DNA from 4 places in the Paraclostridium dentum genome. Region 1 is predicted to be linked to each of the others. Evidence: riboswitches for the same ligand, from Rfam matches in the RefSeq annotation. Region 1 holds a riboswitch; each other region holds the start of a gene.
What was found. Region 1 has a riboswitch for cyclic di-GMP ahead of ACN6I1_RS09410 (SpaA isopeptide-forming pilin-related protein). Riboswitches for the same ligand answer to the same signal wherever they lie in the genome.
Positions count from the first base shown of each region.

Region 1 (7,883 bases):
ATGGATAGGCTAGTAGGGCTTGCATTAGGGGCTGATGATTATATAACAAAGCCATTTAGCCCAAAAGAAGTTGTACTTAGGGTAAAGTTAAATTTAAAGAAAAACATTATATTAAATTCAATAAAAGAAGAACCTGAAAGCACTAAGTTAGAGTTCGGTCCATTTGAGATTGATGAAGAGAAAATAGAGGTTAAAAAAAATGGGGAGCCGCTAGAACTAAAAGCTAAAGAATTTAAAATGTTTATATATATGGCTAGACATTTAGAACAAATTATAAGCAAAGAAAAATTTTGTGACGAAGTATGGGGAGATGATTTTATAGGGTATGATAATACTATAATGGTACATATAAGAAGACTTAGAGAAAAAATAGAAGATAACCCGTCTAAACCTAAATATATAAAAAATATAAAAGGGTTAGGATATAAATTAACTTTAAAGGAAGATTAATATGAAGTGGAAAATAACACTAAGATACGTAGTTAGTATTATTTGTGTAGTTATGATTGTAACTATATTAAATATAATAGGGATACTGGGAGTTACTTTATCAAATAAAGCAAAATCCTCAGAAATACCAGAAACTGATTTTACTAGAGAGTTTAGTAAATATATACAATTAGAGGATAATAAATTAGATATAAGTCAAGAAGGAAAAAAAGTATTAGAAGAAAAGGATGTTTGGATACAAATTTTAGATGAAAATGCAGTTCAAGTATATAGTTACAATACTCCAAGGGAATTAAATAAAAAGTATACTCCAATGGAACTTATAAACGGATATAAGTATGCAGGCGGACTACCAAATTCCAATGCAGATAATATTTTAGTTTCAAGCAAAAAGATAGGGGATACAGATTATACGTATTTACTAGGGTTTCAGAAAGGAAAAATAGAAAAATATATAATAACATATAGAACAAAAGATTTCGGGAGCACTATAATAAAAGTAATATGGATAATATTATTTATAGATTTGATAATAGCTTTAATAGTCGGCTATATTTTTAGTAGAAGATTAACAAAACCTATGAAAAATATTATAAAAGGTGTAGAAAATTTAGAAGAAGGAAAATTCGATGTATATTATAAAGAAAAAGGATTATACGTAAGTGTATATAAAAAATTAAATAAATTGTCAGATACACTAAAAAGTAATGAAATTGAAAGAAATAAATTAGATAAATTAAAACAAGAGTGGATAGCAAATATTTCTCACGATATAAAAACACCTTTATCTTCAATAAAAGGATATGCAGAAATTTTAAGTGATGAAGATTATGATATAAATAGAGAAGAAGCTAAAGATTATGGGGTTATAATTAATGAAAAGTCAGAGTATATAAAAGAATTAGTTGATGATTTAAACTTAACGATGAAATTAAAAAGCAGTGATAGAGTTTTAAGTAAAAAAGATGAAAATATAGTTAGAATTATAAAAGATTCTGTGATTCAGATTTTAAATGATCCTAAGTACTCAAATAGAGATGTAGAGTTTACTTCAAACAAAGACTCAATAACTAAATCAGTAGACAGTATGCTTTTTAAGAGGGTAATAAACAATCTCGTTTATAATGCATTAATTCATAACAATGATAAGGTGAAAATTAAAGTTGAAGTTGAATATATAAGTGAATCTGAAACGATTATAAATATTGAAGATAATGGAAAAGGTATTGAAAAAAAGGATTTAGAAAGAATATTTGATAGGTACTATAGAGGCACAAGTACTGGAGAGGTACACAAAGGGTCTGGTCTTGGAATGGCAATAGCTAAAGACATTATAGTTGCCCATGGGTTTGATATAGATTTGAATAGTGAAGTTGGTAAAGGAACTAAAATTAAAATAATTGTTAAGTAGAAAAAGTCGATCTATATTTAGATCGACTTTTTAATACAATTAGCATCCACATTTGCATCTACAACAACATCTACAGCAACCACATCTAGGACAAATTTTAAAAAATAAAAAACATCTTCCACAGCACTTACATCTACAACATAAAAAGTTTCTATTTTGCATATATACACACCTCCTTATATTAATATATATATAAGTGTAAAATATGGTGCAAAAAAATGAATAAAAATAAAAAAAGCAAAATAGTGTCAAAAAATGAAACTTGTCATATAGTAATGTATGGATATTTTATCCATACATTACTATATAGGAGCTGAAAGCATGAGCTGCAAATATAAAAAAGGATGTTCTTGCAAAAAGACTTGTCAATGCAATAATCAATGGAATCAATGCAAACCATGTAATTGTTGTAACAAATGTAATAAATGCAAGTGTAATTGTTCAAATGGATGGCAATGGGTTAAATTCCCAACTTGTAGAGATAGAAACAAAAATGATGTGTATGAAATTTTAGGAAAATTTGTATATGATTTATTATCAGATATGGATTTACCATGCGGTCACCCAGGAATAAGAGAAATAATAAGAATATTAGAAGATGGCGGACATTTTCCATGTGGGCATCCAGGTTTAGAAGAGTTAATATTAATGGCTATACTAGAAGATAATAAGGAACTATGTAAAACAGCTAAAAAAATATGTTGTAAAAAATAGTTTTTAAAAGTAAGGCCCCTTGTATTTGTACAAGGGGCCTTTTTTTGTTTGTTATCTGTTTTCGTGAATTAGCAAAAGGTATGAAGCTCCAGCTAGTTTAGGACACATAGAATTATTAAAGTTTATTTTACAGACTAATTTATTTCCTTTATAAACAAATCCATTATTATCAACATTTCCAATAGGATCTAAGTTGGAGCTGTTTGAGTATACAAATCCATCACCATCTATACTTCCTACAATGTTGTTGAAATTATCATAAATAATGTTATTATAAGCTTTTCCAATAGGGCAATTATGGTACAAATGATTATGAACTACATTATTTGAGTCTAACCTAGCTATAGGCATACTATTATAAGGAAACTTTATCATTTCAAACATAAATAGAATTCTCCTTTTAAAATTTAATATATTTAATTTTATTAAATTAAGATTATAGTTATGAGTCAATTCTGAAAATTTAAACAAAATCGTAAGTATAGTACCATGTAATACTGCTTAAGTCAGCATTAAAAAGTTCATACTCTTTACTTAAAAAAGGTAAATAGACTTTTTTTGCTGAGTATACGCCTAAGTTACCTGCGATATCTATGTTTTTGAAAATTTTACTTGCAAAAACTATTCCTCTAGCATCCCTTAATTCTATATAAAAGTTAAATAAGTCAGCTATAGCAAAATTTTTTAGATTTAAGATATACCCATCTAAATATAAAGTATCACTTGATTCTTTTAAGCTATTAATTATTAGATTTACAGTATTACTTTGGGTATCAAATTTTGTACAGTAATATAATTCTTTAGATGTAAATTCATTTCTAGAATAAAGGCTATTGTAAATACTGTTATATAAATTAAAACTAGCTAAACTAAAATATAGATTATTTCTATCAAATTGATTTTTATTTTTTAGAAATTTATGGATTTGTTTATTCTCTATAGACATTGCATTTTTTAAATTTGATTTTAGGTCTAAATTAACATAGTATTCATCTGATGAGTTAGGCTTATTTCTTGAAATTATTTGTAGTTCACTATTTAAAAAGCTAATATTTTTTAAATAATTATTTATGGTATTTTTGGGTAAGTTAGAGTTGTTTAGCATAAATGTCAAATATTTAAAAAAATCCTTTTGACTACACAAATATATTCACCTCCTAAATCAAAGCGATTATATAATATATGTTAAAAAAGTAATATTAGTTCTGATGTGTGATATAATAAATAGCTATAAAAATTTAATTTAGTAAAATAAGGTGGTAAAATGGACAATAATTTTAGAAAATTTAATTTGAATAAATATATAACTAAAGCGCTTTTTAACATGGGATACTTAGAACCGTCAAAAGTTCAGGAAGAAGTGGTTCCAAAACTTTTAAATAAAGAAAATATTGTAGTTAAATCAAGAACCGGAAGTGGTAAAACAGCTAGTTTTGGAATTCCTATATGTGAGAATATAAATATTGAAAATAACAACATACAAGCATTAATAGTAGTCCCAACAAGAGAATTGGCTCTTCAAGTAAAAGATGAAATTTCAAATATAGGAAGGTTAAAGAAAATCAGATGTAGCGCTATATTTGGGAAACAGCCAATAAAAGAGCAAATTTTTGAGTTGAAGCAGAGAGTACATATAGTGGTAGCAACTCCTGGAAGAATAATTGATCATATAAATAGAGGGACAATAAGTTTAAAACAGTTAGAATATTTTATTATAGATGAGGCTGATAAAATGTTAAATAAAGGTTTTGTAGATGATATGAGATTTATATTTAACAATATTCCTACAAAGGCTACTACTGGATTATTTTCAGCTACGATAGGTAAAGAAATAAGCCATATATGCGAAATGTATATGGGAAAATATAATCAAATTATTATTGATGAAAATTGCATTTTCAAAAATAAAATAGAAGAAAATTTGGTGTACTCTAATGATGAAAATCGATATGAAACTTTAAGAAATATTATATATACTTTAAAACCTGAAACCACAATCATATTCTTGAACACCAAAGATAGAGTATCTGAATTATATAGAAAGATGAAAAAAGATAAGTTTTTAGTAGAACAATTACATGGTGATATGTCTCAAGATAAAAGAATATTCACAATTAAAGATTTAAAAAATGGAAAATATAATGTATTAGTAAGTACAGATGTAGCTAGCAGAGGTATTCACATAGACGATATATCTTTAGTAATAAATTATGATGTTCCTAGGGATAAGGAGAATTATGTGCATCGAATAGGTAGGACTGGAAGGCATGATCGATATGGGAAAGCAGTGACTATAGTAAGTGATAAAGATAAAAAATATATAGATGAAATAAAAGAATATATAGGGTATGATATCGATGTTTTAGAAGATACAACAAGTGATAAAATAAAAAGTGGCAAATATGAGTTTGAACAAAAATCAGCGGCAATTTTCAAAAACAGAAGGAAAGTACATAATAAAGAAAAAATTCACAGTGAAGTAACAAGAATATATTTAAATGCGGGTAAAAAGAAAAAAATAAGAATTATAGATATAGTAGGGACATTTAGCAATATAAAAGGAATAACCAATGAAGATATAGGAGTAATTGAAGTTCATGATCTGTATTCATATGTTGACTTATTAAATTATAAAGGTGAGAAATTCTTGAAAGACTATAACCAAATAAATATAAAGAAAAAATTAGTAAAAGTAAGAAGAGATAATAAGATATAATATTGCAAAAAATGTCAAAATATGCTAAAATTACGTAGGTTAATTAAAAAAATAGAAACGAAGAAGTATATTCTGTATGTGGGCACCTGGGATATACGGAGTTAGTGGTGCAACCGGCTATATTTATTGAATATAAATATAGCCTTTTTTATTTGGGTTATAAAAATTGAAAAAATAGAAACGAAGAAGTATGTTCTGTATGTGGGCACCTGGGATATACGGAGTTAGTGGTGCAACCGGCTATATTTATTGAATATAAATATAGCCTTTTTTATTTGGGTTATAAAAATTGAAAAAATAGAAACGAAGAAGTATATTCTGTATGTGGGCACCTGGGATATACGGAGTTAGTGGTGCAACCGGCTATATTTATTGAATATAAATATAGCCTTTTTTATTTGGGTTATAAAAATTGAAAAAATAGAGACAAAGAAGTATACCCTGTATGTGGGCACCTGGGGTATATGGAGTCAGTGGTGCAACCGGCTATATTTATAAATTAATTATAAGTATAGTTTTTTTTTATAAAAAATTAAGATGAGGTGATTTTGTGAGAACGAAAAAAAAGTATAGAATGCTTAGTATGATTGTAATATTGAACTTAATACTAAACATTATATCTCCAGGGATGACAGTATTTGCTGAAAACAATAATGTTAAGCTGACATTAACGAGTAGCAAGACAAAATTGGAATCAGGGGAACAAGTTGAATTTAATCTAAATTATGAGGCGTTAAATGGACCAGGGAGTATAAAAGCTGGAGATACAATAACATTTAAATTGCCTGATGTGTTTGAAAATATTCAGCCTAAATATCCGCCAGAACATTTTAAAAATGTAACTGTAGATGGCACAACTGTTACAGCTGTGTTTAGTGAAGGTGCAAATGATGCAATAGGTGGATACATGAGTGTAAAGGCTACAGCTAAAGATGTTGAAACCAATACAACACAAAGAGTTGAAGTTAATTTAAATGGGACAGTTCAATATATTGATGTGGAAATAGTTCCCCCAGATGAAAAAGTACCAGTAGATCCACCAACTGTAACTGATAGACAAGTTTATAAAACTGTTGACAATCCAGATGGATATGATGGTTATGAAAATGGAACATTAATAAACAATATAAACAATCCTGTCATAGGAAAAAAAGTTAAATACAGTGTATATGTAAATGAAAAATATGCAAATATGTATAATGCTTATATAAAAGACACTCTTCCTGAAGGAATGGAGTTAGTAAAAGATTCTGTAAAAGTTTATGAAATACAATATGGACAACCAGAGAAAGATGTTACAGGGGATTTTCAAAGCAAAATAAATACTCAAAATAATTCAGTTAATGTAAATTTTGGAACTACTTACAACAAATATAGAGTAAGTTATAGCGTTATAATAAGACAAAATATGCAACGCTATGATAATATTGTTAATTTAATTAAACATGATGAAACGTTATCATCAAAAGCAATAGTAAAACCTAAAGACGATGGTAAAATGTTAACTAAATATAGTAGAACAAATGAGACAGCAAAAGATGAAAATGGAAATACAATAAATATAGTAAATCTTAATGACAATAAGGTTAAGTATACACTTGATATAAACCCTAATAATCAAAGTGTAACAAATGCAATTATTGAAGATAACATTCCAGATGGAATGAAATTAGTAGATGGAAGTATTATGGTAGGTACATATGATATCTCTGATAACTTTGAATGGGTAACAGATAAAATGAAAGATAAGATAAAATTTGAAAATAATAAGCTAACTGTTAATATAGGGAATACAGATAAGCATTATTTAATTTATTATGACTTAGAAGTTACACAGAGACAAAAGGCTTACACAAATAAAGCAAAATTAAGTTATGACAACACATCTAAAGATGTTCAAAATGTTGTAAGATACGAAATGAATGCAGGGGCTATAAATGCAAGAAAAAAAGTAGACAAGACATTACTTAAAAAAGGGGACAATCAAATAGTAAACTATACAATAGATTTTGATTGTTATGGATATTTTGATAAAGGATATTTAAACTTAACAGATAAGCTAGATCCAGCAGTTGAAATTTTAGGAGTTGATACTCCAGAACACTTTAATGTAAATATAGACAAAGAAAGCAATACTATAAAAATTACAAATGATAAAAAAGAAATAGAGTATGGAGAACCACTTCAAGTAAAAATAAAAACGGACTTTTCTAAAGTTGAAGATGGAAAAACTGTAACTAATGTTGCAAAGATAAACAACTCTACAACTAATAAAGTTGAAACAAAAAAAGGGTATAGATTTACTGCAAAAAAAATTGATAGTGTAACAAAATCTCCACTTTCAGGGGCAACTTTTGATTTAATGGATAGTAATAAAAAAGTCATAACTACATTACAGAGTGATTCAAATGGAAGCTTATCACATTCAATAGATAATCCAGGAGTATATTATTTAAAAGAGACAAAAGCTCCTAAAGGATACAACTTAGATAGTAAAGAGATAAAGTTTAGTGTAAATGAAAATCAAATAGGAACTACTGTAGATTTAGGAAATATAGTAAATACACAATCTGATCATAATGCAACTATTAA
Region 1 is NZ_CP183813.1:2,064,377-2,072,259, reverse strand. It holds gene ACN6I1_RS09445 (response regulator transcription factor) at 1-450, shown strand, start outside; gene ACN6I1_RS09440 (ATP-binding protein) at 452-1,861, shown strand; gene ACN6I1_RS09435 (hypothetical protein) at 1,879-2,031, opposite strand; gene ACN6I1_RS09430 (hypothetical protein) at 2,183-2,575, shown strand; gene ACN6I1_RS09425 (hypothetical protein) at 2,627-2,959, opposite strand; gene ACN6I1_RS09420 (hypothetical protein) at 3,039-3,719, opposite strand; gene ACN6I1_RS09415 (DEAD/DEAH box helicase) at 3,840-5,291, shown strand; cyclic di-GMP riboswitch class II at 5,336-5,419, shown strand; cyclic di-GMP riboswitch class II at 5,459-5,542, shown strand; cyclic di-GMP riboswitch class II at 5,582-5,665, shown strand; cyclic di-GMP riboswitch class II at 5,705-5,788, shown strand; gene ACN6I1_RS09410 (SpaA isopeptide-forming pilin-related protein) at 5,842-7,883, shown strand, end outside.

Region 2 (7,883 bases), 870 kb from region 1:
ACAGCTCTTTTACCTTCTTCAAGTTCAACAACTTTATCTACAAGTAAAAATGGATACCTATGAGGTATTAATTCTTTTATTTGATCAATATTTAGCATATTATTCTTCTCCTTTTATAGTTTTTCTTTTGAATAACCCTGTTCCACCTGTTTCTAACATATCTAAAGCTGATAATGACTCTCCTGTCCCTTTCGCAACACAAGATAAAGGATCTTCAGCTATTTTAACTTGCATACCTGTACTTTCCTCTATTCTTTTGTCTAGTCCATATAAAAGAGCTCCTCCACCTGTCATTATTATTCCACTTTCACTTATATCTGCTGCAAGTTCTGGAGGAGTTTTTTCAAGTACAGATCTAACAGTAGAAACAATTTGGTTAACTCCATCTGCCAAAGCATCTAGCATTTCCTTTGAGTCTATAGTTATTTTTTGAGGAAGTCCTGTTACTAAATTTCTACCTTTTACATCCATAGTAACTTCTTCTTCTCTAGGATATGCAGTCCCAATATTAATTTTAACTTGTTCAGCAGTTCTATCCCCTATAAGTAAATTATGTTTTTTTCTCATATAATTTACTATATATTCATCAAACTTATCTCCACCAATTCTTATAGATTCACTTACAACCGCTCCTCCTAAAGATATTACGGCTATATCTGCTGTTCCTCCACCTATATCAACAACCATATTACCATCAGGTTTAGATATATCTAATCCGGCCCCTATAGCCGCTGCTATAGGTTCTTCTATTATATAAACGTCTCTAGCTCCAGCTTGTCTTGTAGCTTCCTCTACAGCTCTCTTTTCTACCTCTGTAACTCCCGTTGGTACACATACCATTATTCTAGGCATGAAAAATCGTGAAAAACCTTTCTTGTCTACCACTTTGTCTACATAATATGTTAACATTTTTTCAGTAATATTATAATCAGATATTACTCCATCTTTTAAAGGTCTTATAGCTACTATATTTCCTGGTGTTCTTCCTATCATCTTTCTAGCTTCATCACCTACAGCTAAAACAGTTTGTGACTTTTTATCTATTGCTACAACAGAAGGTTCTTTTACAACAATACCCCTTCCATTGACATATACAAGAACATTTGCAGTACCTAAATCGATACCTATATCCGCTCCTTTTGTCATTAAATTCAACTCCTTCTCAATTTATATAAACTTTTCGTTAATTTTAACACTCTACATACAAAATATACAAAAACTTGTTTTTAGTCAAGAAAAAAATGTAGGTTTTTTAACCTACATTTTTATTACACTTCACTTCATATTTTTGTTTTGTTGCCATTCCCCCTCTTATATGCCTTTCAGATTTATTCTTTTCCAAAACCATTTTAACCTCTTTTGCAAGAGATGGATTAATTTCTTCTAATCGTTCAGTTACATCTTTGTGTATAGTACTTTTACTTACTCCAAATGTTTTAGCAGTTTGTCTAACTGTTGTTTTCTTTTCTAATATATACTTTGCTACAACTATAGCTCTTTCCTCTATATGCGATCTCAAAGCTTCCCCCCCTTAAATCCTACCTTAGTGATATATATGTAAAAAAACAAAAAAATATAACAAGCTTAATCAAATTTGATTAAGCTTGTTATATTTTTTATTTAATTAACGTCATAGGGTCTATAGATTTACCATCTTTTGTTGCAGTTACATGCACGTGTGCACCTTCTAAACTTTCTACACTAGTAGTATTACCAACTTTTCCTATTACATCTCCGTCTTTAACTTCTTGACCTTTTTTAACAGATACTTTGTCATCTAAGTTTGAATAAACAACAGCTACTTTATCTTTAGATTCCACTTTTACAGATACTCCATGTTGGTCATCTTTAAATACATCTGTTACTTTACCATTGACAACTGATTTTACCTTACTTCCTTTTTTAGCTTGTACATCTAATGCTTTATGTATTTCCCATACATCTAATGTACTTGAGTAACTAGGCTCTTTTTCTGAATACTCTCTAGTCACTTTTTCTCCTAGATAGTTTATTTTAGTTTCTTCCTTTTTAACAACTTCTTTTTCTTTTACCTTATCTAAGTTCTCTTTTGAATTGGTAGCTGTTGGCACAGTTTTATCATCTTTTTCTATTAGGTGAATTTCGCCTTCTTCATCACCTTTTGCTACTTTATTTTGATTATCTAAAAAACCGTTTTTTGAAGCTAAATCATCCACACTGTTTTTTGTAAACCAAATACCTCCAATTGCTACTAAACAAACACATACAAATAAGGCTAAGTAAAAACCATCTTTCTCTAATAGTTTTTTCTTTTTCATGACGCACCTCCAAATATATTCATACATTTGTATTTTGTACCTTATTTGTTATTTTTATACAATTTTTATTCTTTTATATTTATTTTATTTTCATATTTTTAATATTAATTTTTCACTATATATAAATAAATTAATATATCTTCATCTCTTCATTTCATTTAATTCTTGAAATACAAAAAAACTCTAAACTAACTTGCAAATCAAGTTAGTTTAGAGTTTTTAATATGTATCTTTAATATTAACATTTGAGTAATAATGTTCTAATATTTCATAATATTTATACCCATCCTTAGCCATTCCTTCTGCTCCCCATTGACTCATACCTACACCATGACCATATCCTTTTACAACAATATCCACATAATCTTTATTAAATTTCAAATCAAAGTTAGCAGAATTTAAATTAAATAAACTCCTTATGTCACGGCCTGATATCTCTTTATTTCCAATCTTTATCTTCTCAACCGACCCACCTTTACTTCTTTCTTCTATACTAACTTGTTTTGATAATTTATCATTAGAAATCGACATATTAGGATAACCTTTTCTCAACGTATTTATAAAGTCAGAATTATTTATCTTAACATTAGATGCATATTTAGGAGCATTTTTATCATAAGGACTATCTACAGATCTCAAATATGGATATTTAGTACTAAATACCTCTTCACTATTTTCTGTATTTCCTGATGATGTAGAAAAATATAATGGTAAAATTGGCTCATCTTCATATACTATAATTTGACCCTTAGTATCTTTCACAACTTGTTCTATTTTTGTATAAAATTTATCCATCCAAGCTTGGCCATTTTTACTTAGTAATTCTGATTTACTTTTATATTCCTGACAATGCTTATAATCTGTACATACAGCTGCATTTTTATGCTTACCAGTTTTTTCACTATATACTGTAAATGTTCTAGCAGCTACTGCTTGCGCCTTTAAAGCCTCTTTATCAAACTCTGCAGACATTTCCCCTGCAAGAACTCCACATAAATAAGCTTCTATGTCTATAGTCTCCACTATTCCTTTTTTATGATTATAAACCTTTATTTTAGGTGATTCCTTATTTATAGTTTCGTAATTTTTAACACTTTTCTTTTTATTAATTTTTAGCTTAGTTTCAATTTTCAACTTATTTTGGATATGTGGTACTATATCTGACTTTGAATCCGAACTATATGCAAATATAGATACGCAAATAGGTATCGCCGCAGTTACCAAAACAGTACTAGCTAAAACTAACAATGGGTTTTTCATAAAATTTTCCTCCTTGGATAAATACTTCTAATCCATAAATTTTATGAAAAACCCGTGTTAATTATGACTAATTATTAGTCTTCAATTATTTCTATATTTCCACCTAATGCTTGTATCTTCTTATCTATGTCTACATATCCTCTTTGTATATGATATATATCTCCTATTTCAGTTACTCCTTCAGCTATAAGTCCACATAAAATTAACGCAGCTCCAGCTCTTAAATCTGTTGCTTTTACTGTTGATCCATGTAATTGATCTACACCTGAAACAATAGCACTTCTACCTTCTATTTTTATATTAGCGCCCATTCTATTGAACTCTGCAACGTGCATAAATCTATTTTCAAATACAGTTTCTATAACTACTCCCGTTCCATTTGCTACAGTAGCCATAGCCATAAATTGAGCTTGAACATCTGTTGGGAACCCTGGGTGTGGTAATGTCTTGATATCTATTGGCTTTAATACCTCAGGTCCTTTGACTCTCACAGAATTATCCATATCTATTATTTCACATCCAGCCTCTTTTAATTTAGCTACAACAGGCTTTAAATGTTCCATAATTACATTGTCTATAGTTATATCTCCTTTTGTCATAGCTGCTGCAACCATATATGTAGCTGCTTCTATTCTATCTGGTATAACTGTATGTTCAGCACCTTTAAGTGACTTAACTCCTTTTATTCTTATTGTGTTAGTTCCTGCCCCTTTTACGTCAGCTCCCATTTCATTTAAGAAGTTTGCTAAATCAACTATTTCTGGTTCTTCTGCAGCATTTTCTACTATAGTAGTACCTTCTGCTAAAGCAGCAGCCATCATTATATTTTCTGTAGCTCCTACTGATGGGAAGTCTAAGTATAACTTACTTCCTACTAATTTCTCCGTATTAGCCTCCACAAATCCATGATCTATTATTACATTAGCTCCTAATGCCTTAAATCCTTTTAGATGTAAATCTATAGGTCTAGTTCCTATTGCACATCCTCCTGGCATAGATATCTTTGTATGGTTAAATCTAGCAAGTAGTGGTCCCATTACTAAGAATGATGCTCTCATCTTTCTTACAAGCTCATATGGAGCTTCACAAGTCTTTATATTACTTGCATCTACTGTTAATGTACAATCCTTATATTCAACCTCAGCACCTAAATGTCTTAATAAGTCAGATATTACATGTACATCTTTTAAGTTAGGAACCCCTTTTAACACTGATTTTCCATCCGCTAATAAAGTTGCTGCTATTATTGGTAATACTGCATTTTTTGCCCCATCTATTTTAACACTTCCTACAAGTGGATTACTCTTCTTAACTAAAATTTTTGCCATTTCACTTTTCTCCTCACACTAATAATCTAATTTTATTATAGGTGTAGCTACGTAAATCATAGTTTTTTCTTCGTTTTCGCTATACCTAATTCCTATATTTAAATTTACCTTATTTCCCAAATATTCAAGGTAATCAGTTTTAATCAATTTACTAAAAGCTGTTACCGACATAAAGTTTTCTTCTTCAACCCTATCTATTTCTTTAGCATTCATATTATATAATATTTTTTTCAAAATATCATCATATTTGTGTAGTTGTAACTTTTTTTTATACTCTCCAGCCATACATGTATAAATATCGACTTTTTTGCAATACAAATTTAGAGTATTTTCTACAACTGTATAAATATCCACTATATCTTTATATACTTTATTTTCTAATATGTCAACTATAATATATGACTCATTTTTACCTTTATTAGCGACAATGATAGATATATTTCTATCTTTTTCATCTATCTGTGCATATACCTGAGTTTGAGTATCCTTTTTACTTTCAATCCATTTTAAATTAGATTCCTCAAGCCCTAAGTTAGAAATTATTTCCATGCAAATATTTTTCATCTCTTCTTTTTCTAAAGATTTATCTAAATATGCATTAGCTTTCATATTATAAAATTTAAAATTACTATCTATACTTTCAAAAGTATTTACTAGTTGATTATATCCATTATTCTTTATTTCAGCTTCTGATTCTCCATAGAACAAAACTATCCCTAATAAAAATATAAATATCAAACTTATACTCACTAATATTTTTTTCATAGTATTACCTCCCCATATTTCCAGTTTTATACTATAAAGTATTAACAAAAATTGGTTGGTTATACTATTCATGATTCCAAAAATATTTTAATATATTATTATAATTTTTTCTATACATATTAAATTATATATAATTTTACACAATAAAAAAGCTATACTTATATTTTAAGTGTAGCCGGTTGCATCAATAACTCCATATATCCAAGATGCCCACATATAGGATATAGTTCTTCGCTTCTCAATTCATTATGAAATATATTTAATTGCGCATTAGAGACTAAATTTGGCGCTTTTAAGCTTTCGTATGAGTTTCATTTAGATTTACCCTATCTTATACTCTCAAAAGCTTCAAATCACTATTTTTAAGATTTAGTTAATTAGTCAGTATCTTAAATTAGTATTGTATATAAAATTATACATAAAGTTTAAAAAGGTGATTCTCAATACAAAATTGAGATATCACCTTTGATTGTTATTATTCAACAGTAACTGATTTAGCTAAGTTTCTTGGCTTATCTACATCGCAACCTCTTTCAACTGCAACATAGTAAGATAATAATTGAAGTGGTAAAACTGTTAATATGCTTGATAATACATCCTCAACATTAGGTATATAGATCACTTCATCAGCAGATTTTTCAACTTCTTTATTTTTCTCTTGAGCTACAGCAATTACATATGCTCCTCTTGCTCTAACTTCTTCCATGTTAGAAACCATTTTTTCAAATAACTCTCCTTGAGAAGCTATAGCAACTACAGGAGTTCCTTTTTCTATTAATGCTATAGTTCCATGCTTTAACTCACCTGCAGCAAATGCTTCTGCATGTATATATGATATTTCTTTTATTTTTAAAGCACCTTCCATAGCTATATTATAATCTAATCCTCTACCTAAGTAGAATGCACTGTGTTTTTCTTTTAAAGTCTTAGCAATTTCTTTTATATGATCTTCTTGTTTTAAAGCTTCTTCAACCTTTGAAGGCATTTCTTTTAGTTTTTCTATCATTTCATTATAGTACTCTCTAGTTATAGTACCTTTCTTTATAGCAAAGTCTAAAGCTATCATATAGAATGATACTAATTGAGTTGTATATGCCTTAGTTGATGCAACTGATATTTCAGGTCCTGCCCAAGTATAGAATACATCGTCTGATTCCCTTGCAATTGAAGATCCAACAACGTTAGTTACTGATAATATTCTAGCTCCTCTTTCTTTAGCATATCTTAAAGAAGCTAAAGTGTCTGCAGTTTCTCCTGATTGACTTACTAATATTAATAGTGTCTTATCATCTATAAATGGATCTCTATATCTAAATTCTGATGCTATATCTGTTATAACTGGTATCTTAGCAAATTTTTCTATAGCGAATTTTCCTATAAGTCCAGCATGATAAGCAGTTCCACACGCTACTATATAAACTCTATTTATATTGTCTAAATCTTCTTTAGTCATCTTTATATCATCTAAATGGATTTCTCCGTTTTCATTTAATCTTCTTACTAATGTTTCTTTTACTCCATTAGGTTGTTCATATATTTCTTTTAACATGAAATGTTCGTATCCACCTTTAGATGCAGCTTCAACATCCCAAGTAATTTCATTAACTTCTTTATTTACTACTTCTCTATTTTCATTTAATATAGTAACTTTATCTCCTACTATATGAACAAATTCACCATTTTCTAAGAAATATACATTTCTTGTATATTTTAATATTGCAGGTATATCTGACGCTATAAAGTTTTCTCCATCTCCAAGTCCCACAACTAAAGGACTATCTTTTCTAACTGATACTAATTCTTGATTATTATCTTTACATATAACACCTAGTGCATATGCTCCTCTTAATCTTTGAGTAGCTTTATATACTGCATCTAATAAATTACCTTCATAATATTTATCAACTAAATGTGCTACTACTTCTGTATCTGTTTGAGATAAGAATTTTACACCTTCAGCTTGTAATTCTTCTTTTAATTCCATATAGTTTTCTATAATTCCATTGTGAACTACAGCTATTGTTCTATCCATATTAAAGTGAGGATGTGAATTAACATCTGATGGCTCTCCATGAGTTGCCCATCTTGTATGTCCTATTCCTAAACCTCCATTTATAGGGTTCTTTTCTAGATCCTCTGCTAAAACAGCTAATCTTCCTTTAAATTTTCTTATTTCTAACTCATTTCCTGTATTTATAGCAACACCTGCAGAATCATACCCTCTGTATTCAAG
Region 2 is NZ_CP183813.1:2,934,883-2,942,765, forward strand. It holds gene fabZ (3-hydroxyacyl-ACP dehydratase FabZ) at 1-98, opposite strand, end outside; gene ACN6I1_RS13640 (rod shape-determining protein) at 100-1,146, opposite strand; gene spoIIID (sporulation transcriptional regulator SpoIIID) at 1,253-1,519, opposite strand; gene ACN6I1_RS13650 (M23 family metallopeptidase) at 1,617-2,297, opposite strand; gene spoIID (stage II sporulation protein D) at 2,517-3,557, opposite strand; gene murA (UDP-N-acetylglucosamine 1-carboxyvinyltransferase) at 3,632-4,885, opposite strand; gene ACN6I1_RS13665 (YwmB family TATA-box binding protein) at 4,904-5,650, opposite strand; cyclic di-GMP riboswitch class II at 5,815-5,898, opposite strand; gene glmS (glutamine--fructose-6-phosphate transaminase (isomerizing)) at 6,126-7,883, opposite strand, start outside.
Region 2: linked by a shared signal. The riboswitch ahead of ACN6I1_RS13665 (YwmB family TATA-box binding protein) and the one ahead of ACN6I1_RS09410 (SpaA isopeptide-forming pilin-related protein) in region 1 are both predicted to bind cyclic di-GMP.

Region 3 (7,883 bases), 200 kb from region 1:
TATCTGCAATTGGTTCATTAAAGTCATCTCCATCAACTAAAACTGTATAAAAAGCAGTTATCGACCCTTTATCAGACATTCCACTTCTTTCCATAAGCTTTGGAAGTAGTGCAAATACTGATGGTGTATATCCTTTTTGTGCAGGTGGCTCGCCTATAGCTAGTCCAACTTCTCTTTGAGCCATTGCAAATCTTGTTACAGAATCCATCATTAAAATAACTTTTTTACCTTGATCTCTAAAGTACTCAGCTATAGCTGTTGCTGTTAGTGCTCCCTTTAATCTAAGCAAAGGTGATTTATCAGAAGTTGCGCAAACTACTACAGATTTTTTCATACCTTCTTCACCTAGATCTCTCTCTATGAAGTCCAGTACTTCTCTACCTCTTTCCCCTATAAGGGCAATAACATTTACATCAGCTTTAGCTGTTTTTGCTATCATTCCTAAAGTTGTGCTTTTTCCAACACCACTTCCTGCAAATATACCTATCCTTTGACCCTCTCCACAAGTTAAGAATCCATCAATTGCCCTTATACCTGTAGGCATGATATTTTTTATTCTTGGTCTTTTCATTGGATCTGGTGGTTCATTTGAAAGACTGTATCTTTCTCCTCCTAAAACCTCTTCATCATCTATTGGATTTCCGATTCCATCAAGTACTTTACCTAATAAATCATTACTACATTTAACACTAAGTGGTATTCCTCTAGCAACAACTTTACACCCAGGAGCTACTCCTGCAAGTTCTCCTAGTGGCATTAAAATTACATTCTTATCTTTAAAACCAACAACTTCACAATTTATAGGCTCATCTGCATAATTGTAAACTGTACAAAGCTCTCCTACAAATGCCTTTATACCTTCTACTTCAACAGTAAGACCTATTATCTTAGTTACCTTACCTTCTGATATAACTTCTTTAACTTCTAAAACTTTATTTTTCAATCTTTCAAAGTCTATATCTATCATAAAAGTTCCTCTTTCACCTTTTCTAAAACACAGTCAACGCCTACTATTAATCTACCTTTATTGGTTTCAATTATTGCGTTTCCTGCTTCTATAAATTCATCTGCTAGTATAAATGATTCTCCTTTTATTAATTGTTGGCTTTTTAACTCATTTAATTGTTCATTAACTTTTTCTATGTAGATTGCATTAGTTCTTATTACAAAATTTTCTTTAATTTCATATTCTTTTATAGTAGCTTCAATTATATTATTCATAGAGTCTACATCTTTAAATTTTTCTTTAAGGACTTTTTCTGCTATAGATATACTCAAACTAACAATTTCTTTTTTACTATCTTTTAAAAAGTCTGTAAATTGCTCATTAGCTTGTAATAAAATATTATTTGCTTTATTTATAATATCTTCTGACTCTTGTTTTGCTTTTTCAATATTATCTTCATATGATTCCTTGTATCCATCTTCATAACCATTTCTCAATCCTATGTTGTGGCCTTCTTCATATGCTCTTTTTTTTATTTCTTCACATTCATTTTGTGCTTCTTGAACAATTCTTTCACTTTCTACTTGTGCATTTGATATCATATTTTCACAAGTGTCTTTCGCTTGATTTAGTTGTTCTTCAATTTCTTCTTTGACTTTTAATTCTTTATTTTCATCAACTATTTCTTCATTATTAACTTTTTTGGGTTTAGAAGTAGTTTTTAAAGGCTTAACACCTTTAAAAACTACTCCATTAGATTTTAAAATACTGTTACTTTTAAATAAACTCATCGTCTGAACCTCTAGATAATGTTATTTCACCAGCATCTTCAAGTCGTCTAACAACATTTACAATAGCTTGTTGAGCTTCTTCTACTTGAGATATCTTTACCTTACCAAGTAAATCAATTTCTTCTCGTAATGCTTGTGATGCTCTTTGAGATTGATTTTTAAATATTGCAGTTGAGACATCTGCTGATGCTCCTTTAAGCGCAAATGCAAGGTCTTTAACATTAACTTCTTTAAGAATTCTTTGAATAGCCATATTATCAAGTCTAACGATATCGTCAAAGATAAACATGTTAGATTTAATTTCTTCAGCCAATTCTTCATTTTTCTGCTCGATAAATTTGATAATATTTTTCTCTGTTTTTCTATCAACATTTGTTAATATATCTACCAAGCTATTAACACCACCAGCACTTTCCATCTCTAACTTTCCTAAGCTATTTAATTTTTCTTCTATAGCTTTGTCTATAGATTTTATTACAGCTGGTGATATGTTTGATGTAGTTCCTATCTTAAGTGCAATTTCAAGCTTAAGTTCATCAGGTAATTCAGATAATACTACTGCTGCTTTATCAGGTTGAATATGAGCTAATATTATGGCTATAGCCTGAGGACTTTCACCTTGTATGCATGCTAGTATTTGTTCAGGCTCAGCCTTTCTAGCTGATATAAATAACTTTGTATATGCATCATATTTTATACCTTCTAATAATTTAGTAGCTCTTTGACTTCCTAATGCTCCATTAAGTAAAGATTTCGCACAGTCAATTCCACCTTCTATTACAAACTCTTTTCCCTTGTTTAACTCTATAAATTCTTGTAAAACCTCTCTTCTTTCTCTCGGCTTTACAGTATTTATATTAGCTATTTCAACCCCTATTTTTTGGATTTTTCTATCTGAAAGATTTTTTATTACACTTGAAGCAATCTCAGGACCTAATGTCATTAAAAGTATAGCCGCCTTTCTAGATCCTGTTACTCTTCTAAACTTAGGGATATCGCCTAAGTCATATGCATTACCTTTTATACCTTCTGTCTGCAAATAATCTCACCCTTTACTCATTTAACCAACTATTTACTAGGTCTGTAACTTGATCCGGATTATCAGCTGCAAATTGTTTAACTTCATCTTCTAAGCTAATATTTTCCTCATCCTCTTCTTCGTTACTATTTAATCTATTTTGTTCTAACTCTTCTAGTTTTTTGTTGATTAGTTCTATTTCATCTTCTTCATCTACATAATCTAGCTCACTAGATGCTTTCTTTTTCTTTATAATCATATAAATTATTGTACCTATTATTAAAAGTAAAATAATTACACTCAGTACACCTGCTATAATTAACACCCTTCCTAATGATTTGTCCTTACTTATAGCACTCTTTATAACTCCAAATGTAGAAGTATCTTCGTCTTCTGAGCCAAATCCCATAGAAACTACTTTAACACTATCTCCTCTTTTAGGTTGCATACCAACTGCATTTGCTACCATTCCTTCAACATTTCTCAGTTCTGCACTAGTAAGTGTTCCATTTATAGCAACTGAAGCAGTTATCCTGTTTATGCCACCTTTAGCTTTTATTACTTTTGTCTCCGTTTTACCAGTTTGATATTCTACTTCTTGCTGAGTATCTTCATCTGTTCCTTTTCCACTTTCATTAATATTACTCATATTATTATCTACAGCTCCGCCTGAGTTTTGTCTTTCACTCGACTTACTGTTTGACTTTGATTCTTTTGTAATTACTTTATTTGGATCTATTATAAGTTCAGTTTTTTCACTTGAATCGAAATCTAAGTCTGTATTAACACTAGCTCTTATATTTCCTTCTCCAAATATAGGTTCTAATAAACCTAATATTGATCTTTCTAAGTCTTTACTTAAGTCTTTTTCAGCTTTGATAGATTCATCAACTTCACTTAAGCTATTTGTATGTACATTCCCTTTATCATCAATTAATCCATCTGATAATAATTTCATATTTTGATCTATTACTTCAACATTTTGTTTTGGTACGTTTTGTGTACTCGCTGAAACAAGCGACATTATAGATATTACTTGGTCTTGTTTTAAAGTTTGTCCAGGGCTTAACTCTACGTAAACAGCAGCTTTACCAGGTACTGTTTCATTCGCAAATACAGATTCTTCTCCTTGGGTTATATGAACTCTAGCACTTTGTACTTGAGGAAAAACTTTTATAGTTTTTTCAATTTCCCCTTGAATCATCCTTTGTTTTTTAATTTGGAATTCTTCATCTGTCATACCAAATGATGATCCCCCATCCATTAACTCAAATCCCTTAGATCCATTAGAAATATTACTTGATAATTCCATCCTAAGTTTATCTACGTCTCCCTTGGGTACTAAAATACTATCACCTTTTATTTTAGTTTCCACCTTTTTCGACTCTAGCTCTTTAGTTACCACCGTAGCATCATTAGAATCTAATCCTGAAAAAAGCACTGCATATTTATTTGATTTTGCATAATTAATTCCAAATATTCCTGCTACAACCAAAGTCACAATTGCAGTTGCAATTATTATTTTCTTTTTTTTAGGAAGCTCAATAAATTGATCTTTTTTTACGATCACAAAATCTTTTGTTTTTTGCGGAAATTCCTTTATATTCATTTAAAATTCTCCTTGCTATGAAGTTATAATTGGACTCTATTTAGCTCTTGATAAGCTTCATATATCTTGTTTCTAACCTCAATCATCAACTGCATTGACAATTGCGCTTCTTGAGCTGACAACATCACATCATGCATAGAGACATTTTCTCCTTTTATAAGGTCTTGAATTTTTTGATTTGATTGTACCTGCTTATCATTAACTTTATCTAATGCTTCTTTTATTACATCTCCAAAGTTATTTTCTTTTTCAACTTTTCCTGTGTTACTAGCTCCTGTAAGTAAGTTGTTATTTGTTGCTATATTGTTTATTGCATTTATAGTACTTATTCCACTCATAAACTACTCCTTTTACCTACCTATTTCTAAAGCTTTCGAAATCATACTTTTTTGTGCATTTAATGTATCTATATTTGATTCATAAGATCTAGATGCTGTCATTAAATCAGTCATCTCAACTAAAATATCTACATTTGGATACTCCACATAACCTTGAGCATCTGCATCTGGGTTATTTGGTTCGTATAATTTTCTTAGTGGAGACTTATCCTCCTCTATAGCTACTGATTTCACGCCTAGCATCCCTAATTTTTTATCATAATTTTCTTCAAATACAGGCACTTTTCGTTTATAAGCTCCGCCCTCAGGTGTCCTAGTTGTTTTCATATTAGCTATGTTTGATGAAACAACATCCATTCTTAATCGCTCTGCCGAAAGTGCACTTGCACTTATTCTCATTCCTGAAAAAATGCTCATTTACTTACCTCCCTGTTATTACACTTCTACTCATCCCTAGTTTTATATTCGTCAAAGTTATAAGTGCGTTATATTCAAGAGTTGTAGCCGCCTGGTTAACTTTTTCATTTTCTAAATCAATGTTATTACCATCTTCTCTGACTTTTGATGATGTATCTGTTTTTATCTCAGGCTTAGTATTTTTATCCATAGACTCTTTTAGTGTATTTTCAAACTCTACATATTTTCTCTTGTAATTTGGAGTATTAATATTTGCAATGTTATTAGCAATAACTCTACTTCTTAATTCTGTTGCATCTAATCCTGATTTTAGTAAATTGTAAACTTCCATTTTCCCCTCCAATGCTTAAAATGTTTTTTAGAATTAAAAAAAACTACTCTGAAAGAGTAGTTCATCACTTTTATAGAATATTATTACTAATTTTTTATTTGAAAAATTAAAACAAAACTAGAAAAGAAAATTAATAATAATCATAACTTCATTGTGAATTTTTACACAGATAGTCTTTATAAAAAAAGTGTATGTAAATTTTATGTATTTTAAAAATATACACACTTCACCAATATGCATTAACATGATTTTATAGATTTTCTTAAAATTTTTAGTATCTCTTTGCTTAATTTTACAATTTTAATATTAGCAATGATAACAAAAAGTTTTATTAACTCTTCGGTAACTGGCGAGCATAGCTTTTCAAAGCCTTAGCCCCTATAGTTTTGCGTAGCTAGATTTCCCTAGTTTTGCCCTTAAATATCATTTTTCGACTTACACTTACATTTTATACCAAAATATCACTTATTTCAAGCTTTTACTTTTATTTTGGATAATTCTAAATTTTAATTTTTTATTAACAGAATAATTCATTATTCTACATTAATTTGCAAAAGCTTCTCATTTAGTTTAATAATCGGCATTTTATTTGTAAACTGTATAGTTTTTTTAAAATTTCTAACTATTATATGTATTTATTTAATTCTTTTGTAATTTTTATAGCTCCTAGTTCACTCATATGATCAAAATCTATAAAATCAACTTCATCAAAAATATCTATTTTTGAAAAATCGACAAACTTAATATCATATAATTTATCTATTTCATTTATTATTGAATAAAATTCACGCTCATAGTTTGGACTCAATGAATTTTTATAATATGAAGTGTTTGGAAATACTACTATTATAGGTTCTACTTTGTTGTCTTTTAAAAACGTTAAAAATGATTTAAATATATCCTTATACTCTTTATATGTTTCTTTATATGTTTCAAGCTTGTTATGTTGATTTGCTCTTTCAGTTCCCAACCTTATTTTGTCATTCTCACTAATATCAGTCAATTTCACACCTCTAAGAGCACTATTCATCTCTCTTGTAAAGTTAGTATTGAAATATCCTTTATTATCTCTATATATTAAATCTTTAAAATAAAGATCTAACATATCTAAGTCAAATATATAATTAATACTATTGTTATCTATAACTTTTGAAATATTTAATAGTTCTACTTCTTCTACATTAGTTGCATTATGCTTATCTCTTAAAATTGGATAATATGTATTTTTAACTAAGTTTACTGAATACTCACTTCTTGATTTAGATAAATCATGATTTACTAAGTAATATCCAGCTCCAATAATACATTTTTTTATGTTGCTATTATTTTCTATTGATAACTTTGCTAATTTATAAGAATAATATAGATCTTGACTTGATAAAGCCAATTTTATTGATTTTATATCTAACAAGTCTTCAATAATACCTGTTAGTGGATAAGAATTTCCAACTACTATAGCTTCCACTTGGCTCTCTTTAGATTTTTCCAGTGATTTAGTTAAATAATTATAGTCATAATTACTATAATAAATTTTTTCACTTATGTTGAACATATAGTTCATAACTTTATCGTAGTATATTATTTCATTAAAATTCAATTCATCTTTCAACTTTAAGTTCGCAGTTTCATCACTATATAATAGTATATTTATTTTAAATTTATCATATGTATTTTTTAAATATTCTTCAATATTAGTTACATAAGTTATGTTAAGTTTAGCAATTTTATCTAGTAGTTTATATTTGTCTGTACCATAAAAAATTAATTCAATTTCAACTTTCTCTTCTAAAAAACTCATAAAACATTTTAAAGCCTTATATATAATTTCTGATGTGCAACTTAAATTAATTTCTCCATTATTAAAATTTTCAATTACACAAACTATACAGTCTGCTAAATAAATAAATTCATTAACTTCATTATAGTGTACTTCATTATACTGTATAAAATCAGCTAAAATATTTATTGTATCTATCAATTCTGAACTATTTAGATCAGGTTGATTTAAAATTTTTTCTAATGATTCTAATATACCTTTGTTTCTAATATGTATTTCTAAATTATAATCTTTATTTAATTTACTATAAATATTCATATCTATATCCTTTGCATATTATAAATTCCAATTTAAAACAGTTTTAAATGTAGATGCTAAATCTCTCTCAAAAGATTTAGTTAAATCTTGTATCGAGTTTATATTTATAATCTGTGAAACTAGCTTCTGCAAATGATTTTGACAACTTGTATTTTTTTCTAAAAAATATATAGCATCTTCAAAATCGCTTTTTGTACTTCTACTATTTCCAATTAAAATTAATCCTTTTTCTAGTATTAATCTAGTATTTATTTCAACCTGATTTTCAGATACGCCTAACAATATCACACAACCTTCAGGGTTTATTAAATCAATCATCTGATTTATAGCAAAGTTAC
Region 3 is NZ_CP183813.1:2,261,080-2,268,962, forward strand. It holds gene fliI (flagellar protein export ATPase FliI) at 1-967, opposite strand, end outside; gene ACN6I1_RS10400 (FliH/SctL family protein) at 964-1,737, opposite strand; gene fliG (flagellar motor switch protein FliG) at 1,724-2,776, opposite strand; gene fliF (flagellar basal-body MS-ring/collar protein FliF) at 2,790-4,364, opposite strand; gene fliE (flagellar hook-basal body complex protein FliE) at 4,388-4,702, opposite strand; gene flgC (flagellar basal body rod protein FlgC) at 4,715-5,119, opposite strand; gene flgB (flagellar basal body rod protein FlgB) at 5,124-5,450, opposite strand; cyclic di-GMP riboswitch class I at 5,789-5,875, opposite strand; gene ACN6I1_RS10430 (hypothetical protein) at 6,076-7,545, opposite strand; gene ACN6I1_RS10435 (alcohol dehydrogenase catalytic domain-containing protein) at 7,564-7,883, opposite strand, start outside.
Region 3: linked by a shared signal. The riboswitch ahead of flgB (flagellar basal body rod protein FlgB) and the one ahead of ACN6I1_RS09410 (SpaA isopeptide-forming pilin-related protein) in region 1 are both predicted to bind cyclic di-GMP.

Region 4 (7,883 bases), 290 kb from region 1:
ATGCATTCTAAAATGGAAGAATTATTAGATTCAGGTTACATAGATGCTTGTGTAACTATGCATTACAACTTCCCTATAGGAGTTTCTACAGTTGGTAGAGTTATAACTCCAGGTAGAGGAAAAGAAATGATACTTGCTACTACTACAGGAACAAGTGCTACAAACAGAATAGAAGCTATGGTTAGAAATGCTGTTTACGGTATATCTACAGCTAAGTCTATAGGAATCAAAAACCCTACTGTTGGTATATTAAATGTTGACGGTGCTAGACAAGTAGAAAAAGCTTTAAAAGATTTACAAGCAAATGGATATGATATATCTTTTGCTGAATCAGTTAGAGCAGATGGTGGTTGCGTAATGAGAGGAAATGACTTATTATGTGGTGCTCCAGATGTTATGGTTACTGATACTTTAAGTGGAAATATATTTATGAAAGTATTCTCTTCATTTACTACTGGTGGAGATTATGAAGCTCAAGGATTTGGATATGGTCCTGGTGTAGGTGAAGACTATGATAGAAAGATATTAATATTATCTAGAGCATCTGGTTCTCCAGTTGTTGCAAATGCATTAAGATACGCTTATGACGTTGTTAAAGGTGATGTTACTAAGGTATCAAAAGATGAATTTAAAAATGTTAAAAATGCTAAATATGACGATATTATAGCTGCTTTAACTAAGAAAGAAGTTAAGAAAGATAATGATGAGGAAGTAGCTATGCCGGCCAAAGAAGTTGTTACTCATCAAATATCTGGTGTAGATATAATGGATTTAGAAGATGCGGTTAAAGTTTTATGGAAAAATGGAATTTATGCAGAAAGTGGTATGGGATGTACGGGTCCTATAGTTCTTGTTGCTGACGGAAAAGGAGAAGCGTGTGTTAAGATGCTTCTAGATGCAGGTTATACTGCTAAATAATTAAAAAACGAATCCTTGCCATGGAAGTAGTTTGAAGACTGAGTTAGTGGGAGGAATGGGATTGAAATTATGTTTTGCTCCATACAAGCTGAGAATATGCTTGTAAATGTCGCTGCAACATAAAGTTCAATCCCATTCAAACCTACAACTCAGTCTTTTTTTGTGGAAATGATATGTAAATGTCGCTGCAATATACACACAAATCCTACACTTAACTGACAACTCAGTCTTTTTTGGGATGTTTTTTCAAAATTACAATAAATTAAAATGAGTATCGACTTATCAATTTGTGTCAAAAAAATAGTGAAAATGTCGCAATAATGTATAATTTAATTTATTGAATTAATAATATTTAAAATATAAATTAAAAAAGTTGAAAAACAATGTAAACAGTAAATTAATTAAATAAAATGTAAAAAAATGGAAAACGATTAAGGGTGTTTTAAGGGATATTTTTCAGTATAATAAAAAAGAAGAATAAATTAAAAAGAAATTTAATAGGTTTAAATATAGAGGCTATGAAATATGTTTTGTATATGGGCACTTGAAACATATGGAGCTAATAGTGCAACCGGCTATTTAAAGATATAAGTAAAAAATTACTTTTATCATTTAAATAGCCTTTTTTATGCTAAAAATGTTGTATTTACTAAGAATTTGTGGAGAATCTATAAAAATTAGTTATATAAATATTATATGTTTTGAGCATAAAAAAGCTTTTTGAGCAACGGACGAAGTCGTTTGAGTAACGGGACACGAGTTTACCGAGTGGACGTTGACGACATGAAATTTGAGCGACATGAGCAAAGCGAATTTTTATGCTAAAAATGTTGTATTTACTAAGAGTTTGTGGAGAATCTACACAATAAAGCAAAGTGAATTTTTAGTTATTATGAAAAATTAAGGAGAGTTAAATGAGTAGAAAAAGAATTAAAGTTGGAGCAATAGCTATACTTTTATTAATATGTGTCGTCACCGTTCAAAAGATATCATATGCAAGTTTGACATCCAAAGATAAAGTAACCAATACATTAAATTTGGGGGATATAAATATAGAAGTAAGTGAAAAGTTTACACCACCTAAGGATTGGGATGGAGATGAATATAGCAAAGCAGTAAAAATAAAAAATAATAGTACATCACCGGCACTTATAAGAGTATCGATAATCCCTAGATGGGTAGATGAAAAAGGAAATGCATGGCCAGGAGATACTAATTTAGTAACTTTAAACTATGAAACTAATAATATAATAGCAAATCAAAATACGATAAAAAATAATAAATGGATCTATGGCAACGACAATTATTATTACTATAACACTATGGTTGCAAAGAACAAAGAAACAGAGCAAATATTAAAATCAGTAAGTGCGAACATTCCGGAAGAATTAAAAGAAAGATATAAAAATAAGACTTTGATAGTAGATGTAAAAGCAGAGGCTGTGCAAGCTACAAAGGATGCATATAAAAAAACTTGGAACAATATTGAAAATCAAGGAATACATAAAATGCTAGAAAATTTATGTACTAGGTAAAAAAATTTCAGGGAGAATATACTATGGAAAACAAAAAAATGTTTAAAAAAATAGGAAATATACTTTTTTATGTAGTTCTAATATCTTTATTATCCATATCATTTATTATGGTAAAGTCTGTAAAAGAGGGAAAACAGCCAACTATAATGGGACATAAGTTTTTTACAGTAATGACAGGAAGTATGCAACCTTCAATAATGGTTGGGGATTTAGTAATAGCTAAAGAATTACCACCTGAACAAATAAATGTAGGGGATGTAATAACATTTAAAAGTGAAAATTCAGGAAATATAACAACACATAGAGTAAAAGAAGTTATAAAAGATGGAGCAGGAATAAAATACATAACACAAGGTGATGCAAATAATGTGCAAGATCAAAATCCAGTAGAATCAAAAGCAGTTGTAGGTAAGGTTGTTAAATGCATACCGAAAGTTGGAACTATTATGTCATGGATGAAGTCACACCTATCGCTAATTATAGTAGGAATATTTGCAATAACAGCATTAAGTGCTATAGGTAGCAATCTTAGAAAAAAACTAAAATCTATAGATGAAGAAGAAAGACAAAGTAAAGAAAAAGAAAAAGCGGATGCATAAAATAACTGTAACAGTAATAGCTGATTACATAGATTGAGTAAATATTTAATTTTGGAGGGGTTAATATGCATAAAAAGAAAATTCAAGCTTTAGCAGTAGCAGGGGTACTTACAGTAGGGGTAGCAGGGGGAACACTTGCATGGTTTACATCTCAAGATAAAGCAACTAATACTTTTAACACAGCATCAAATAAAGATAATAATGGGAGTGGAATAAAAATAATTGAGGAATTTGAAAAACCTACAAACATGCTTCCAGGGGATAATGTAAATAAAGATGTACAAGTAAGCAATACTACAACATACGACCAATTTGTAAGAGTTAAACTTACACCTAAATTTGTAGAAGTAACAAAAGATGGTAGTGGAAATGAAGTTAGAAAAGAAATAAAAGAAGTAAATGGACAAAAATTAGAAACTAATAAAATAATATTAAACTTTACTAAAAATTTAAATGAAAGCAAAACTAATGGAACTTGGTTTGCTGGAAAAGATGGATACTATTACTACATGGGAAAAATAGGACCGGAAGGATGGACTAATACATTACTTGATTCTGTAACATTAGATAAGGAATCAGGAAATGAGTACAGAGGATTAGGTTTTGACATAGATATTGATGCTACTTCTATACAAGCTTCAAATGATGCATATAAAGATTGGGCTAAAGACAGTGGATTACTTGAAAAATTAGATGAATTACAAAAACAAGGGGCTGTAGCTGCAACGGATTCTAAAGAGCCAAATAAAAATAACTAAGATTAAAATTAAAAAATCTAATAAAGGAGTGAGAATGTGAAAAGCTGTCTAAGAAAAATTTTAGTAGTCACTTCACTTCTTTCAATAATAACAACTATAAAGGTGGATGCAGATACACTGGCTCCACCTAATGTTCAATTATTGGGAAATGCGAATGAATTAGTATACATACCTGATGATGATTTATTTCTACAACATCCTAACATGATTCCAGGAGATTATATAAGAAGAACTTTAGAAATTAAAAATAAGCATAAATATCCATACGAACTTTTCTTAAGGGCAGAACGAGTAAGCCCGAAAGAAGAATATGATCTTTTAGATAAACTAGATTTAAAAATTTCATATAAAGATGAAGTTATATATGATGAAGCAGTTAATGGAGAAGATAAATTAACCAAAGGTATTAGTTTAGGAGTATTTAATCCAGGGCAGGAAGAAAATCTTATTGCGGAAGTTAAATTAGATGGAGCATCTACAGGAAATGAATATAAAAACAAGTCTGCTCAGATAGATTGGATATTTACAGCAGTTAGAAGTGAAGAGGAAAGTAATGATAATGATAAAGAAACTGTAGATAAATCAGATAAAGTCGACAACAAAGACAAAACAGATCAATATCCAAATGATTTAGAATCAGATGAAGATGACATGTGGAGTGAATCGCCAAAAACAGGAGAAGACGGGATTTTTATATATGTAATATTAGGGATAACTAGTATTTTACTTTTATTAATTAGTAGAAAAAACAAGAACTCTAAAAAGTAAATATGTTTAGGCAAGGAGTGTGGAGGAACATTAAATGAAAAAAAATAGATTAGTATCTTGTATAATGGTACTAACAATGTTGATTATATCAAGCTTAGGAAATATTGAAGGTAAATCTACTTCATATGCTCAAGAAACAAACAATTTAACTATTAAGGAAGTAGCAAGCGAAAATCCAATACATACATTGGATAATAAACTTTTGTTAGAACAAAGTACTGAAAAAATATCAGATACACAGTTGAAAGTAAATTTAAAAATAAAAGGGAATGAACAAGATGTAAATATTAAAAATACATCTTTTGAAAATAAAATATCTGACAACTTTGAAATAAGTTCAGAGAATATTTCTGTAAACGGAATTAAAGAAAAGGAAAATATAAAAAGTGAAGTAACAAACGCTAAAGATAGTATAAGCGTTAATTTAGGAGATATATCTTCAAAAGAAGTAGATTTATCATTTGAAGCAAAACTAAGAGATAATGCTCAAAAACGTGAAAATGAATCTTTAAATTTAAAATCGGAGATTAGATATAAATTAGAAAACAGTGAACAAGAAGTATTAGAAAAATTCCCTAATGCTAAAGTTACTTTAGACAAAGGCGTAGAAAAAATAAATTCAGAAGCTATACAATCAGAATATAAATCAGCACCACAAACAATACAAAATACTGAAAGATGCCAAGGTAATAAAAATTTAGAAATCAATAAAAGCGCTAAAGTAAATGAAAATGGAACATATAATATAACGTTGGAAGCAAAAGGGGAAGGATCAATTGAAAACTCTAAAAAAGCTGACATAGTGCTTGTAATAGATTCATCAGGAAGTATGAATGATAAAATAAATAAAGTAAAATCTGCAGCTAAAAATTTAAGCAAAAATATTTTAAACGGAAGCAATGATGGTCAAGTTAAAATATCTGTAGCTAATTTCTATTATGATTCATACAAATACAATGTAAGGGGCGGAAGTTCTAAACTACAGACAAACTTTACATCAGATTTAAATACAATAGATAGTGCTATTGAAAATATACCATCAGGTGGAGGAACTCATACTCAAGATGGTATATGGAGAGCCCAAGATATATTAAGTAGTAAAGAATCAAGAAAAGATGCAAAAAAATATGTAGTCTTTTTTTCAGATGGACTACCATCAGAGTCTTATCAGTGGGGATATACAGGATTTGATATACACGTTAAGCATGCACAAAGAGAATATTATAGCTACTTTACAGGATATGGAGCTCCTACAAAAGTTAATATCGGAGGAATTGCATATGAACCACGTCCAGAGACTATACAGGTAAATAATAATCCTAGGTATAAAGATGCTAAATTTTATAGTGTAGGATTATTTACTAATGCTCATGCGGAGGAAAAAAGTCAAGCTGTAAACTTTTTAAAAACTATTCAAAATGTAATTGATCCAAGTGAATATGCAGGTAAATATTATACGCAAGATTTAAATAGTATAAATGGAATATTTAATGATATAAGTAATGAAATAAAAGAAAATATTAATGCTTCCGTAGCTAAAGAATCTGTTATACACGATGTAGTTTCAAAAGAGTTTAATATAGTGGACAAAAGCTGGAAAATAACAGATTTAGATGGAAATGAAATACAGATACCACCTGAAAATATTGTTGTATCTGAAAATTCAAAAGGCGAAGATGAAATAACGTTTAAAATAGGTAATATTATTGCAAATAAAAAAGCTGGAAATGGAAAACTTACAGGGGGAGTTAAAGTAAGTTTTGATATTTCTACTAAAGATCCATACTTTGGGGGTGAGAAAATTCCCACAAATGCAAATGCAGAAATTAAATATAAAGATCCTATAAATGGAAGTGATAAGGAACAAGTATTTAATAAGCCAGCAGTTGATATACCTTATCAAACGGGAAAGGTAACTATAAGAAAAGAAATCGTAAAGAAAGATAAAAATGGAAACTGGACGGTAGCTAAAGATAGTGATGTAAATCGCAATGATAGATTTTCTATATCAATACTTGGAAACTCAGGTAGCCAAAATCATAAATATACAGTTGATTTAAATGGAAACATGGAAACGTCTATGCCTTTTTATTTAAAAGGTGAAAAAACTGATATATCTAGTAATAAGGATTTTTCTATGAACTATTTTACAGAAGGTTTATATGATGTAGAAGAAATTTTACCTATGAATTATGAAAAAGTTCAGGTATGGATAGACAAAGATCCTACAGATAATGGGACTAAATGGGTTAAATTCAAAGAGTATGTAAATGATAAAGAAAATATTGATAAAAAGAAAGTGAAAGATGGTAAATTATTTATAGGTAAAGATAATAATAATATTAATATTAAAGTAAGTAATACTTTAGTGAATGATATGTTTTGGCAAGATAAAGCATATGTAGAAAATAAACTTAAGTATGATTAAAGACTGGGTTACTTGTGGGCTCGGGATTTGTGTGTATGTTTTGCTCCATACAAGCTGGGAAGATGCTTGTAAATGTCGCTACAACATACACACAAATCCCTCGCCCGAAGTATAGCCTAGTCTTTTTGTATGGAGAGATAGATAAATGTCGCGGCAACATAAAATTCAATCCCGAGCTCAAGTACAGCTCAGTATTTTTGTGTGTGGAGAGATAGGTAAATGGATTATTAAAAAATTTTAATATTATTTTTATGTCAAGTTAATGCCTGTTTAAAGTAGTTTTCATGATGGCTATATATAATAAGCTCATAGTAAAAATTAAAACTTTATGGAGGTATTGATTATGAAAAAGGAAGATGTAATAAATAAGATAGAAAATTTAAAGGGTTATAAAGGAAAGTTTAAAAAATTTGCAGTTTTAACGATAAGTGGAGCTATTGGATTGAGCGTTTTAGGTACAGGTGCAGCTTATGCTTACGTAAAGTCGAATGAAAATTATTCACAAGCGCAATTAGAAAAGGTAGCTTTAAAGCAAATCCCAGGAGATGTTGTTGGAGTTAAAAAGGATTTAGATGATGATAATATGTCTGTAGTATATGAGTTTAAAATAAAAGATAAAAACAACATGTTAAATGAAATAGAGTTAGATTCAAAGACTGGTGCTATAATAGATATGGAAAATCATAATGAAAAAGATGATAAAGATTATGACAGTAATGATGAAAAAAGCTATAATTATAATGAAATAAAATCTAAGAGCAAATATTCAGAAGAAGAGCTTAAAAATATTGCATTGAAAAAGGTACAAGGTGAAGTTATTGGGGTAGATAAAGAAATAGATGATGATAGAAGGTCTATAGTGTATGAGTTTAAAATA
Region 4 is NZ_CP183813.1:2,350,301-2,358,183, reverse strand. It holds gene grdD (glycine/sarcosine/betaine reductase complex component C subunit alpha) at 1-918, shown strand, start outside; cyclic di-GMP riboswitch class II at 1,421-1,504, shown strand; gene ACN6I1_RS10855 (BsaA family SipW-dependent biofilm matrix protein) at 1,833-2,453, shown strand; gene ACN6I1_RS10850 (signal peptidase I) at 2,477-3,052, shown strand; gene ACN6I1_RS10845 (BsaA family SipW-dependent biofilm matrix protein) at 3,118-3,810, shown strand; gene ACN6I1_RS10840 (LPXTG cell wall anchor domain-containing protein) at 3,847-4,578, shown strand; gene ACN6I1_RS10835 (vWA domain-containing protein) at 4,613-7,006, shown strand; gene ACN6I1_RS10830 (PepSY domain-containing protein) at 7,350-7,883, shown strand, end outside.
Region 4: linked by a shared signal. The riboswitch ahead of ACN6I1_RS10855 (BsaA family SipW-dependent biofilm matrix protein) and the one ahead of ACN6I1_RS09410 (SpaA isopeptide-forming pilin-related protein) in region 1 are both predicted to bind cyclic di-GMP.